Regions from separate parts of the Bradyrhizobium sp. CCBAU 25360 genome, predicted to be linked through region 2. Evidence: predicted binding sites of a transcription regulator. Region 2 holds the regulator's gene; each other region holds the start of a gene.
The links. The regulator PhoB, encoded in region 2, activates phosphate uptake and scavenging genes when phosphate is short. The targets are predictions, from matches to a motif close to TGTCATNNANCTGTCAT.
Positions count from the first base shown of each region.

Region 1 (4,275 bases), on a different contig from region 2:
AAGGCCGTGTCTCGCCGGACGTGCAGGCGAACTACCTGGCCTCGCCGCCGCTGGTCGTCGCCCACGCGCTCGCGGGCAGCGTCACCAAGAACCTCGCGGTCGAGCCGCTCGGCGAGGGCAAGGACGGCAAGCCGGTGTACCTCAAGGACATCTGGCCGACGACCAAGGAGATCAACGCCTTCATGAAGAAGTTCGTGACCGCGTCGATCTTCAAGAAGAAGTACGCCGACGTGTTCAAGGGCGACACCAACTGGCGCAAGATCAAGACCGTCGAGAGCGAGACCTATCGCTGGAACATGTCTTCGACCTACGTGCAGAACCCGCCTTATTTCGACGGGATGAAGAAGGAGCCGGAGCCGGTCACCGACATCGTCGAGGCGCGCATCCTCGCCATGTTCGGCGACAAGATCACCACCGACCACATCTCGCCGGCCGGTTCGATCAAGCTCACCTCTCCGGCTGGAAAATATCTCAGCGAGCACCAGGTGCGTCCCGCCGACTTCAACCAGTACGGCACGCGTCGCGGCAACCATGAAGTGATGATGCGCGGCACCTTCGCCAACATCCGCATCAAGAACTTCATGCTCAAAGGCGCGGACGGCAACATCCCCGAGGGCGGTCTCACCAAGCACTGGCCCGACGGCGAGCAGATGTCGATCTACGACGCCGCGATGAAGTACCAGCAGGAGCAGGTGCCGCTGGTGGTGTTCGCCGGTGCCGAATACGGCAATGGCTCCTCGCGCGACTGGGCGGCCAAGGGCACCCGCCTGCTCGGTGTGCGCGCCGTGATCTGCCAGAGCTTCGAGCGCATCCATCGCTCCAACCTGGTCGGCATGGGCGTGCTGCCGCTCACCTTCGAGGAGGGCACCTCCTGGTCGTCGCTCGGCCTCAAGGGCGACGAGAAGGTCACGTTGCGTGGCCTGGTCGGCGACCTCAAGCCGCGCCAGAAGCTGACCGCGGAGATCGTCTCCGGCGACGGTTCGCTGCAGCGCGTTTCGCTGCTCTGCCGCATCGATACGCTGGACGAGCTCGACTACTACCGGAACGGCGGTATCCTGCACTACGTGCTGCGCAAGCTCGCGGCCTAAGCGCGAATTTGTGAACGGTGGCTCACCGCGACGTGAGTAGAAGGTTAAACGAAGGCGGCCTATCACAAGGCCGCCTTCGTGCGTTTGCGGCATGCTCCAGATGGGCCCGCCCGGCGGAAAACCTCCTTTCGGACGGTTGGCCTGGACGGTCGAGTGTGTCGCGCCCCGTAAGACTACGGTGACCATCCGGCGATAAGATCTCCCTTTCCACGAGCAATGGTGTGCGGCGTTCGACATGACAACAATGACGGCTTCTCATCTGGTTTCACGTTGGTCCGGTGCCCTCTGGTCGGGAGCTCTCGGCATCTGTGCGATCGTCGCCGTCATCCGTCCGGCGGAGGCCGATCCCCGCGCCGTCGTCGAATTGTTTACCTCGCAGGGCTGCTCCTCCTGCCCGCCCGCCGACCAGATCATCGGCGATCTCTCCAAAGACCCGTCAATCATCGCGCTGAGCATGCCGATCGACTATTGGGACTATCTGGGCTGGAAGGACACGCTGGCGGATTCGCGCTTCTCTGCACGGCAGCGTGCTTATTCGCGCATGCGCGGCGACCGCGAGGTCTACACGCCTCAGGTCGTAGTCAACGGCTCCACCCATGTCATCGGCAGCGATCGTGCCGGCATCGAGAGCGCGATCGGCAAGACTGACAAGGGCACGGGCGTGATGAGCGTGCCGGTGACGATGTCGCTCGCGGGCAAGCAGATCAACGTGTCGGTGGCGGCGAGCAACGAGCCGGCCGTCTCGCATGGCGAGGTCTGGATCTGCTCGATCGCCAAGTCGGTCCCGATCGCGATCACTCGCGGCGAGAATCGCGGACAGCAGGTCACCTATCACAACGTGGTGCGCAACCTGCTCAAGGTTGGCGACTGGACCGGGCGTTCAGAAAGCTGGACGGTGCCGATCGAGAACCTCACACGCGACGGCGTCGACGGCGCGGTGGTCTATGTCCAGGACGGCAGCCGCGACAAGCCCGGCACGATGCTGGGCGCGGCCTACACGTCGCTGCACTGATTTCAATTCTCTAGCGTCGTACTCACTGCCACCCTCATGGTGAGGAGCGCGCCCTTGCGCGCGTCTACCGGACGATGCTTCGCATCGCCGTGAGAACAATGCAGGCCCCGCTCACGCAGCTCGGCCTCGATCCTTCGAGACGCCGCGCGAAGGACGCGCGGCTCTCGGGATGAGGGATGAGATTGTTGGCGCTGATGAGAGAAGAATTTCGTCGTGCCAGAAACATCCCGGCACCAACAAAAAAGGACCAACTTGCGTTGGCCCTCCTTGTCGCGCGTACAGACCCGATCCTGTTCGACCCCGGGGGGCTGGGGGCTGAGGAATCCGGAACCGAAAGGACCGGGTCAACGCACGTGAGTCTTTTCGCAATGCAGGGCGGCAGTCGCTAGGCGGAAAAGCGGCGAGAGTATGATTCCTGCTAACGATCCCGTGACGGTTTGCCGCGAGGGAGTTCCACCATAGCGTGTGCGCCGATTCGTAACCGATTCGACCGGTTGAATCAGGTGCCCCTTGCGGCGCTGGCCGGTTGGCGCAATCATGCAGCTGTCATGATCCAGGTTCCGGGGACGGTCTTCGCGGATTCGGGTCATGCCGTGCGATGAGGAAGCGCTCCATGAGTCTGTCGGAGGATACCGATCCGAGCGAGCTGCGCGCGGCGGCGCGCCCCGCCGCGGCGACGACGCAACTGAGCCGGGTGACGTTCAACCGGCTCGAGCTGCACCGTATTCTCAATCTCTACGGCCGCATGGTCGCCGACGGCGAGTGGCGCGATTATGCCATCGACTTCCTGAGGGATCGCGCCGTGTTCTCGGTCTATCGCCGTGCCTCGGAAGTGCCGATCTACCGCATCGAGAAGGATCCGCGGCTGGCGCGCAAGCAGGGCATGTACAGCGTGATCTCGGCGACCGGCCTGATCCTGCGCCGCGGCCACGAGCTGGAGCGCGTGCTGCTGGTGATCGATCGGAAGCTCGCGGTGGTATAGCCGCACAAACGGTGCCGTAGGGTGGGCAAAGGCGCGCAGCGCCGTGCCCACATCTTTCTCTATCGCTGGGAGATGGTGGGCACGCTTACGCTTTGCCCATCCTACGAGGCCTACTTCCCCGGCACCGTCTTCGCGCCCTCGCCGAGGTCGCGCTGCATCATCACCGTATCGAGCCAGCGGCCGAATTTCAGCCCGACATTGGGATGCGTGCCGATCATCTTGAAGCCGCCCCTGGTGTGCACGCCGATCGAGCCGGCATTGGCGGAATCGCCGATCACCGCGATCATCTGGCGGAAGCCGCGCGCCTCGCATTCGGCGACCAGCCGTTCCAGCAGCTTTGATCCGACACCGCGGCGGTGGAAGGAGGGATCGAGATAGATCGAGTTCTCGACCGTGAAGCGGTAGGCCGGGCGCGGGCGGTAGGCGCCGGCATAGGCATAGCCGGCCACGCGGCCGTCGAGGATGGCGACGAAATAGGGATAGCCGCCGTCGACCAGTGCGCGATAACGGCGCGTCATCTCCACGAGGTCAGGCGGCTCCAGCTCGAACGTCGCGGTGCCCTCGCGGACGGCCTGCTGGTAGATGGCGGTGATGGCGGGAAGGTCGGCCTCGGTTGCAGGCCTGATTTCAGGTTCGGACATGGGGCCAGATTAGAGCCTTCCCGCTTCTGCTGAAAGGGGCAACTGTGTTGCCACACCCGTCATTGCGAGCGCAGCGAAGCAATCCAGAAATGCATCCGCGGAGGGACTCTGGATTGCTTCGTCGCAAGGGCTCGCAATGACGAGAGGAGGCCAAGGCTCAAACAAAAACCCCGGCCTTTCGGCCGGGGTTCGTGTCCGTTCGTCCTGGTCTATCGCTTAGTCGCGCTGGCCGAGGAGCTGCAGCAGCAGCGTGAACAGGTTGATGAAGTTCAGGTACAGCGACAGTGCGCCGGTGATGGCCGCACGCTCTGCGATGTCCCCGCCGGCCGAGGCGTAGCCGTAGATGTAGTCGTTCTTCAGCCGCTGGGTATCCCAGGCGGTGAGGCCTGCGAACACCAGCACGCCGACCACCGACACGATGAACTGCAGCATCGAGCTCGCCAGGAACAGGTTCACCAGGCTCGCGATGATGATGCCGATCAGGCCCATGAACAGGAACGAGCCCATGCCGGTCAGGTCACGCTTGGTGGTGTAGCCATAGAGGCTCAGCGC
Region 1 covers NZ_LBJA01000035.1:175,154-179,428, reverse strand. Annotated here, with positions in the region: gene acnA (aconitate hydratase AcnA) at 1-1,088, shown strand, start outside; gene XH81_RS12640 (DUF1223 domain-containing protein) at 1,324-2,100, shown strand; gene XH81_RS12635 (DUF2794 domain-containing protein) at 2,714-3,082, shown strand; gene XH81_RS12630 (GNAT family N-acetyltransferase) at 3,193-3,723, opposite strand; gene XH81_RS12625 (Bax inhibitor-1/YccA family protein) at 3,940-4,275, opposite strand, start outside.
Region 1: a site for PhoB is predicted at 2,634-2,650, ahead of XH81_RS12635 (DUF2794 domain-containing protein). Genes of this name have one in related genera too.

Region 2 (4,275 bases):
CCTGGAGCGGCGCGCTGCTGATCACGCTCACCGTGCTTGCCCTGAACATTGGCGCGCGCATCCTCGGCGCCGAGAGGACTGCAAAATGACCGACCTGTCCGTTTCCATGAGTTCCAACGCTCATCTGGCCTCGCAGCCGCTGCCGGAAGCCCCGGCCAAGGTGACGGTGCGCAATCTCAACTTCTATTACGGCGAGCACCACGCGCTGAAGAACATCAACCTGACGCTGGGTGCCAACCGCGTCACAGCGTTCATCGGCCCGTCGGGCTGCGGCAAGTCGACCCTGCTGCGCATCTTCAACCGGATGTACGACCTCTATCCGGGCCAGCGCGCCACCGGCCAGCTCATGCTGGACCAGACCAACATCCTCGACCCCAGGCTCGACCTCAATCTGCTGCGCGCCCGGGTCGGCATGGTGTTCCAGAAGCCGACGCCGTTCCCGATGACGATCTACGAGAACATCGCCTTCGGCATCCGCCTCTACGAGAAGATCTCGAAGTCCGAGATGGACGACCGCGTCGAGAAGGCGCTGCGCGGCGGCGCGCTGTGGAACGAGGTCAAGGACAAGCTCAACGCCTCCGGCCTGTCGCTCTCCGGCGGCCAGCAGCAGCGCCTGTGCATCGCCCGCACCGTCGCGGTGCGGCCCGAGGTGATTCTGTTCGACGAGCCCTGCTCGGCGCTCGATCCGATCTCGACCGCCAAGGTCGAGGAGCTGATCCAGGAGCTGTCCGAGAACTACACGATCGCGATCGTCACGCACAACATGCAGCAGGCGGCGCGCGTCTCCGACAAGACCGCCTTCATGTATCTCGGCGAGCTGATCGAGTTCGACGACACCAGCAAGATCTTCACGTCGCCGAGCGACCGGCGCACGCAGGATTACATTACCGGCCGGTTCGGCTGAGGAGACGCGACATGGGTACTGAACATACCGCAAAAGCTTTCGACACCGACCTCCAGGAGCTCACCCGCCTGGTCGCCGAGATGGGCGGCATCGCCGAGCGCATGATCGTCGATTCCGTCGGCGCGCTGATCCGCCGCGACGTCGCGCTCGGCCAGCGCGTCGTCGCCATCGACGCCGAGCTCGACGCGCTGCAGAAGCGCATCGAGGAACGCGCCGTGCTCACCATCGCCCGCCGCCAGCCGATGGCGGTGGATTTGCGCGAGATCGTCGGCGCCATGCGCGTTGCGACCGACCTCGAGCGCATCGGCGACCTCGCCAAGAACATGGGCAAGCGCGTCGCCGCGCTGGAGACCGACTTCCATCCGCTGAAACTGTTCCGCGGCCTGGAGCACATGACCGACCTCGTGCAGCAGCAGGTCAAGTCGGTGCTGGACGCCTATGCCGCACATGATCTGCCGGCGGCGATGGCGGTGTGGAAGGGCGACGAGGAAGTCGACGCGATCTGCACCTCGCTGTTCCGCGAGCTCCTCACCTACATGATGGAGGATCCGCGCAACATCTCGTTCTGCATCCATCTGATGTTCTGCGCCAAGAACATCGAGCGGATCGGCGACCACGCCACCAACATCGCCGAGACCGTGTTCTACATGATCGAAGGCCAGGCGATCACCGACAAGCGGCCGAAGGGCGACATGACCACCTTCGCCACGACGGTCCCGAATACCTGAAGACTCAAGGAGCGACGACCCGATGGGCGCACGCATTATGGTGGTTGAGGACGAGGAAGCTCTCACCGAGCTGCTTCGCTACAACCTCGAAGGCGACGGCTATGACGTCGAGACGGTCATGCGCGGCGACGACGCCGACACCCGCCTCAAGGAGCACATCCCGGACCTGATCGTGCTCGACTGGATGCTGCCGGGCCTGTCGGGCATCGAGCTGTGCCGGCGCCTGCGGACCCGGCCCGACACCAAGCAGCTGCCGATCATCATGCTCACCGCGCGCGGCGAGGAGAGCGAGCGGGTGCGGGGACTTGCGACCGGCGCCGACGACTACATCGTCAAGCCGTTCTCGGTGCCGGAGCTCTTGGCGCGCGTGAAGGGCCTGCTTCGCCGCGCCAGTCCTGAGCGACTCGCGACAGTGCTGGCCTATGGCGACATCGAGCTCGACCGCGACAAGCGTCGCGTGGCGCGCTCGGGCCGGCCGATCGATCTCGGTCCGACCGAATATCGCCTGCTGGAGTTCTTCCTGGAGCATCCGGGCCGCGTGTTCTCGCGCGAGCAGCTGCTCGACAGCGTCTGGGGCCGCGACATCTACATCGACGAGCGCACCGTCGACGTCCATATCGGCCGCCTGCGCAAGCTGCTCAATCTCGGCCGCGAGCAGGACCCGATCCGCACCGTCCGCGGCGCCGGCTACGCGCTCGACGATCGCTTCGCGAAGGCGGAGCAGACGTAAGGTTTGCAGGCGTTGGGGTTTGGTGGGCTGCCGCCACATTCTCCGGTGTCGTCCCTGCGAAAGCATGGACCCATAACCACAGGCAGTGGTTTGGCGAAGACTCGGAGTGACCATCTCGCGCAACAACAGCGCCCTATGGTTATGGATCCCCGCGTTCGCGGGGATGACACCGAGTTGGTTGAGGCGCCGTCGTGTGACGGCTGCCGTCTTTGCGATCAGCTAAATCCACTCACCGCGGACCCGGCTTTGCCGGGGCACGCCGGCGATCCGCCGCCGGCTGATACGCGACGCGCGAGTGCTGGGCGCAGTAGGGCAGGCCGGACAGCGCCCTGCCGCCGCAGAAGAAGAAATCGGGGCTGGAGGGATCGCCGACCGGCCAATGGCAGGTGGCCTCGTTCAGCTCGAGCAGCGACAGCCGCTGGCTCATCGGCACCACGTTGTCGTAGGTGACCGGTTCGGCCTCCACCTCGACCTCGAAGGCCTGCGCCAGCGCGGTGTTGCCGCGCGCAATGGGGCGGGTCACCCGCATCATGTGCTGCGCGGGACGCGCCTTGCGCGGCCGGGGCGCTGCCGATGAAGGGCTCTTGGCACGGCCGGACAGACCGAGCCTGTGCACTTTGCCGATCACGGCATTGCGGGTCACATTGCCGAGTTCAGCTGCGATCTGGCTGGCCGAAAGTCCGGCCTCCCAGAGCTTTTTCAGCTGCTCGACGCGATCGTCGGACCAGGTCAAAACCGTCATTGCACCCTTTCCCTCGCTACGCGCCGCCATCCTGGGGCCTCGCAGCGATTGCCTAAGCCTTCAAAAACCCGTGCCGTCAGAATCCCTTAAGGCTCGCCGGGCGCGTGACTGACGCCCGAACGTTTACGCCGGTACAAGAGGACTCTTGGGATCAGAACCGCTGCACGAGATGTCGTATCTGACAATCCAAACGCTACAATATGGCGTGACTCCCGCGCAAGAGTCCGCCGACTCGCTTCCACATGTTCCGTGGTGAAAACCCGCAAAATCGGCACCGCAAGACTACGGATTCAGCGTTTCCCGAGGCTTTCCGGGCGGCATTGACACCCGTCTTGCCAGGCATAAGATAGTCGCGCGTGCCGCCCTTAAAAGGCGGCACGTTTCGTTTTCCGGGCCGGTCGATGGTGCGTTGCGCAATGCACGCGTCACACCGTCCGCAACATTCAAGTGACATCATGACTAACAGCGCAGCGCCGCATTTGCTCCCCGTTTTCGCCAGAGCCGACCTCGGCTTCGAGCGCGGCGAAGGCTGCTGGCTGATCGCGACCAATGGCGATCGCTATCTCGATTTCACCTCGGGCGTGGCTGTGAATGCGCTCGGCCATTGCCACCCGCATCTGATCAAGGCGCTGCAGGAGCAGGCGACGAAGCTCTGGCACATGTCGAACCTGTTCCAGAGCCCGGATGGCGAGAAGCTCGCCAACCGGCTCTGCAACGAGAGCTTTGCCGACTTCGTGTTCTTCTGCAATTCGGGCGCCGAAGCGCTGGAGGGTGTGATCAAGCTGGTCCGCCATCATCACTTCTCCAAGGGACATCCGGAACGTTATCGCATCATCACCTTCGAAGGCGCCTTTCACGGCCGTACGCTGGCGACGCTCGCCGCGACCGGATCTGCAAAATATCTCGAAGGCTTTGGCCCGCCCATGGATGGCTTCGACCAGGTGCCGCATGGCGATATCGAGGCCGTCAAGAAGGCGATCGGCCCGCACACCGCGGGCATCCTGATCGAGCCGATCCAGGGCGAGGGCGGCGTGCGTTCGGCAACGCCGACCTTCCTCAAGGCGTTGCGCCAGCTCTGCGACGAGAAGGGCCTGCTGCTCGCCTTCGACGAGGTGCAGACCGGCATGGGCCGCAGTGGTGATCTGTTCGCGTATCGGCGCACCGGCGTCAC
Region 2 covers NZ_LBJA01000032.1:14,640-18,914, reverse strand. Annotated here, with positions in the region: gene pstA (phosphate ABC transporter permease PstA) at 1-89, shown strand, start outside; gene pstB (phosphate ABC transporter ATP-binding protein PstB) at 86-904, shown strand; gene phoU (phosphate signaling complex protein PhoU) at 916-1,632, shown strand; gene phoB (phosphate regulon transcriptional regulator PhoB) at 1,655-2,362, shown strand; gene XH81_RS09080 (GcrA family cell cycle regulator) at 2,592-3,104, opposite strand; gene XH81_RS09075 (aspartate aminotransferase family protein) at 3,560-4,275, shown strand, end outside.

Region 3 (4,275 bases), on a different contig from region 2:
GGTGACCGCGGGCTATGCGAGCTACGCGCTGCTGCGCTTCGAGATCAACGTCCGCGAAGCCTCGGTGATGGGCTTCGTCGGCGCCGGCGGCATCGGCCAGGAGCTCGTCGTCGCCATCCGCAAATTCTACTATTCGGACGTCAGCGCGATCCTGCTCACCATCATCGTCACCGTGTTCATCATCGACATCAGCACCGGTTGGCTGCGCGGCCGCCTGTTCGGCAAGGAGGCGCGGACGTGACGAGGCGGCAAGCGGTCGACACGCGAGAGCTTCGCGCGCGCTATCCCGATGTGTTCGACCGTCCGGCCTCGGCGCGGCTTGCCACGCCGGCGATGATCGTCGCGGCGTTCGCGATCCTCATTTACGGCCTGGTCGATCTCGATTTCTCGCCGTCGCGATTCTTCGCAGGTCTCAGCCAGCTCGGCTGGATCAGCCTGATGATGATCCCGCCCGATCCCGGCTCGTCGCTGCCGGTCTACCTGAAGGCACTCGGCGAGACGCTGTCGATTGCACTGCTCGGCACCACGCTCGCCGCCGTCTTCGCACTCCCCGTCAGCCTTCTGGCCGCGCGCAACGTGGTGCCGTCGAAGCTCCTGCGCTTTCCCGTGCGCCGCGTGCTGGATTCGATCCGCGGCGTCGACACGCTGATCTGGGCGCTGGTGTGGATCAACGTCGTCGGGCTTGGCCCGTTCGCCGGCGTGCTTGCCATTGCGGTGTCGGATTTCGGCGCCTTCGGAAAGCTGTTCTCGGAGGCGATCGAGGCCGCCGACCAGAAGCAGGTCGAGGGCATCCGCGCCTCCGGCGGCAGCCCGCTGCACGAGATCCGCTTCGGCCTGTTGCCGCAGGTCCTGCCCGTGATCGCCGGGCAGGTGCTCTATTTCATCGAATCCAACACCCGCTCGGCCACCATCATCGGCATCGTCGGCGCCGGCGGCATCGGCCTCCAGCTCGCCGAGCAGATCCGCGTGCTGGAATGGCAGAAGGTGTCGTTTCTGATCCTGATGATCCTGGTCGCGGTCGCCGCGATCGATTTCATCTCGGGCAAGCTGCGCTTTGCGATTATCGGGCGGCGGGCTGTCGCCTGATCAAAGGTGCTGTAGGGTGGGTTAGCCGAAGGCGTAACCCACCACTGTTTATCTCCGCGGAGACAGAAGAGGTGGGTTACGCCTTCGGACTGCGCTTCGCGCAGCCCAAGGCTAACCCACCCTACGACTCCACCAGAAACTCCACCCGCTCCGCCGCGAAGCGCGAATGCTTGGTCATCAGCGGCTTACCGTCGAGATCGTGGTCGGTCGCATCGACCACCAGGATCGGCCGTCCCAGCGCCAGATCGAGCCGCGCCGCGTCGGTGGCGTCGACGATGCCGGCGGTGATCCGGGTCGCGCCGCGGCGATAGTCGCGGACGCCGTAATGTTCCAGCAGCTTCGTCATCGAGCGCGTCGCTGCGAACACGGCGCCGGCACCCGGAAATAATTCCGCCGACAGCCAGGTGGTGGAGACGCAGATCGGCGTGCGATCGGCAAGGCGGATCGCCTCGATCCGCACCAGCGGCGCGCCGGCCTTCAAGCCGAGCTCGCGCGCCAGTTCACGGGTCGCGACATCGTCGGTCGCCTCGATCAGCTGCCCGCGCGGCTCGCGGCCGCCGGCGCCGACGATCTCGGAGAAGCGGGTGCGTGAGCGCAGGGGATAAGCGAGCTTCTGTGCCTCGACATAGGTTCCGCTGCCGCGCTCGGCGCGCACGAGGCCGCGCTCGGCAAGGGCTGCCAGCGCGCGCCGCACGGTGTGGCGGTTCACCCGATAGGTTTCGGCGATTTCCATCTCGCCCGGCAATTTGTCGCCGGCCGCGAAGCGGCCATCGGCGATGCCGCGCTCGATGCCGTCGGCAACGAGGCGCCATAGCGCGACGCCCGAGGAGGCGGTGTTCTGCATGCTCATGTTGCGGCAACCTACTCCAGAAATCACAGCTTTGTCACGAAACAGTCATGGCGCTCCCGTATGAAGTTGTCTATTATCATAGACAACTTCGATGCGGCAAGTTCTGTCAGAGGTTCGGTGGATCAGGTGACCCAGCACAACAACCAGCAAGCCCAGCGTCAGGCCGCCATGGCCGTGCTGGCGCACGCGGAGGCGGGCGAGATCGCCGCCCGCCTCCGCAACTTGGCTGTCCCGGCCCATCAGGATTTGCGTGCGCCCGAAAACGGCCTCGTCATGCTGCGTGGCCGGGTCGGCGGCGACGGCGCGCCCTTCAATCTCGGCGAAGCCACGGTGTCGCGCGCCGCGGTCCGGCTGGCGAGCGGCGAGGTCGGGTTCGGCTACACGCTCGGGCGCGACGGCGAGAAAGCGCGGCTGATCGCACTGTGTGACGCGCTGGCGCAGTCGCGCGATTTTGGCGCGTCGGTGGAGAGGGACGTAATCGCGCCGTTGCGTGAGCAGCTTATGATTCGCCGGAAGCAGGCGGCGGCCGAGACCGCCGCGACGAAGGTTGATTTCTACACCATGGTGCGCGGTGAGGGGTGAGATCATGACCACGATTGCGGAACTGCCCCCGGGCTTCGCCGACAAGGTGCTGTCGGCGCAATCGACCTTTCGCTCGGTGATGGACGCGATGGCGCGGCCGGGCTCGGTCCAGCGCGTCGTGCCGATGGCTGGCAAGCCGGAAACGATGATGCGCGGCACCGCCGCGATCGCGCTGACGCTGTTCGACCACGACACGCCGCTCTGGCTCGACGCGCGGATGGCGGAGAGCCCGGACGTGGTGAAATGGCTGAAGTTCCACACCGGCGCGCCGGTGGTGCAGGATTCCTCCATCGCGAGCTTTGCGCTGATCAGTGACGGCGGTGCGCTGCCGCCGCTCGAACGCTTCGCGCTCGGCACCAGCGAATATCCGGATCGGTCCACCACATTGATCCTCCAGGTCGACAGCCTCGACGCAGGACGCAGCTTCGAGCTGCGCGGTCCCGGCATCGACGGCGCCGCGATGCTCCAGGCGTCGGTCAAGCCGTTCGATCTGTTCGAGCGCCTGCGCGTCAACGAAGCACTGTTTCCGCGCGGCATCGATGTGGTGCTGGTCGCCGATGACGCCGTGGCCGCGATCCCCCGCACCACGCGCATCGTGAGCAAGGGAAGCTAGAAGCATGTATGTCGCAGTCAAAGGCGGCGAACGCGCCATCGAGAACGCCCATCGCTTGCTCGCAGATAAGCGGCGCGGCGACCGAGGCGTTCCGGAGCTCACGCTCGACCAGATCTCGGAGCAGCTTGGGCTGGCCGTCGACCGTGTCATGAGCGAAGGCTCGCTCTATGATCGCGAGCTCGCGGCGCTCGCGATCAAGCAGGCGCGCGGCGACCTGATCGAGGCGATCTTCCTGGTTCGCGCCTTCCGCGCCACGATGCCGCGTTTCGGCGCCAGCGAGCCGGTCGACACCGGCGCGATGCGGGTGCAGCGGCGGGTGTCCTCGACCTTCAAGGACATTCCGGGCGGCCAGATCCTCGGGCCGACCTTCGACTACACCCACCGCCTGCTCGATCCCGCGCTCGCGCAAGGCTTTGTGCCGGAGGTTCCGGCAACGGCGGAAGCGTCCACTGCGCCGACCCCGCGCGTGACCGACATTCTCGGCCGCGACGGGCTGATCGAATCCTCGCCGCAGGCCGAAGACGGCGCCAGCGTCGGCGATCTCACCCGCGAGCCGCTGAATTTTCCGGCGGACCGCGATCTGCGCCTGCAAAACCTCGCGCGCGGCGACGAAGGTTTCCTGTTGGCGATGGGCTATTCCACCCAGCGCGGCTATGGCCGCAACCATCCTTTCGCCGGCGAGATCCGCTTCGGCGAGGTCGAGGTGGAATTCCTGGCGGAGGACGTCGGCTTCGCCGTGCCGCTCGGCTCGATCGAGCTCACGGAGTGCCAGATGGTCAACCAGTTCAAGGGCTCCGCGACCGAAGCGCCGTGCTTCACCCGCGGCTATGGCCTCGCCTTCGGCCAGAGCGAGCGCAAGACCATGTCGATGGCGCTGGTCGATCGCGCGCTACGCGCCCGCGAGCTCGGCGAGGAGGCACTCGCCCCCGCGCAAGATGAAGAATTCGTGATGTCGCATTCGGACAACGTCCAGGCCACCGGCTTCGTCGAGCATCTGAAGCTGCCGCATTATGTCGACTTCCAGTCCGAGCTCGGCCTGCTCCGCAAGCTGCGCAAGGAATTCACTGACGCCCAGGCGCCTGACGCCATGAAGGAAGCCGCGGAATGAACGCGCCCGCCTACAATTTCGCCTATCTCGACGAGC
Region 3 covers NZ_LBJA01000038.1:228,947-233,221, reverse strand. Annotated here, with positions in the region: gene phnE (phosphonate ABC transporter, permease protein PhnE) at 1-241, shown strand, start outside; gene phnE (phosphonate ABC transporter, permease protein PhnE) at 238-1,086, shown strand; gene phnF (phosphonate metabolism transcriptional regulator PhnF) at 1,208-1,936, opposite strand; gene phnG (phosphonate C-P lyase system protein PhnG) at 2,054-2,518, shown strand; gene phnH (phosphonate C-P lyase system protein PhnH) at 2,523-3,131, shown strand; gene XH81_RS17025 (carbon-phosphorus lyase complex subunit PhnI) at 3,136-4,239, shown strand; gene XH81_RS17020 (alpha-D-ribose 1-methylphosphonate 5-phosphate C-P-lyase PhnJ) at 4,236-4,275, shown strand, end outside.
Region 3: a site for PhoB is predicted at 1,969-1,985, ahead of phnF (phosphonate metabolism transcriptional regulator PhnF). Genes of this name have one in related genera too.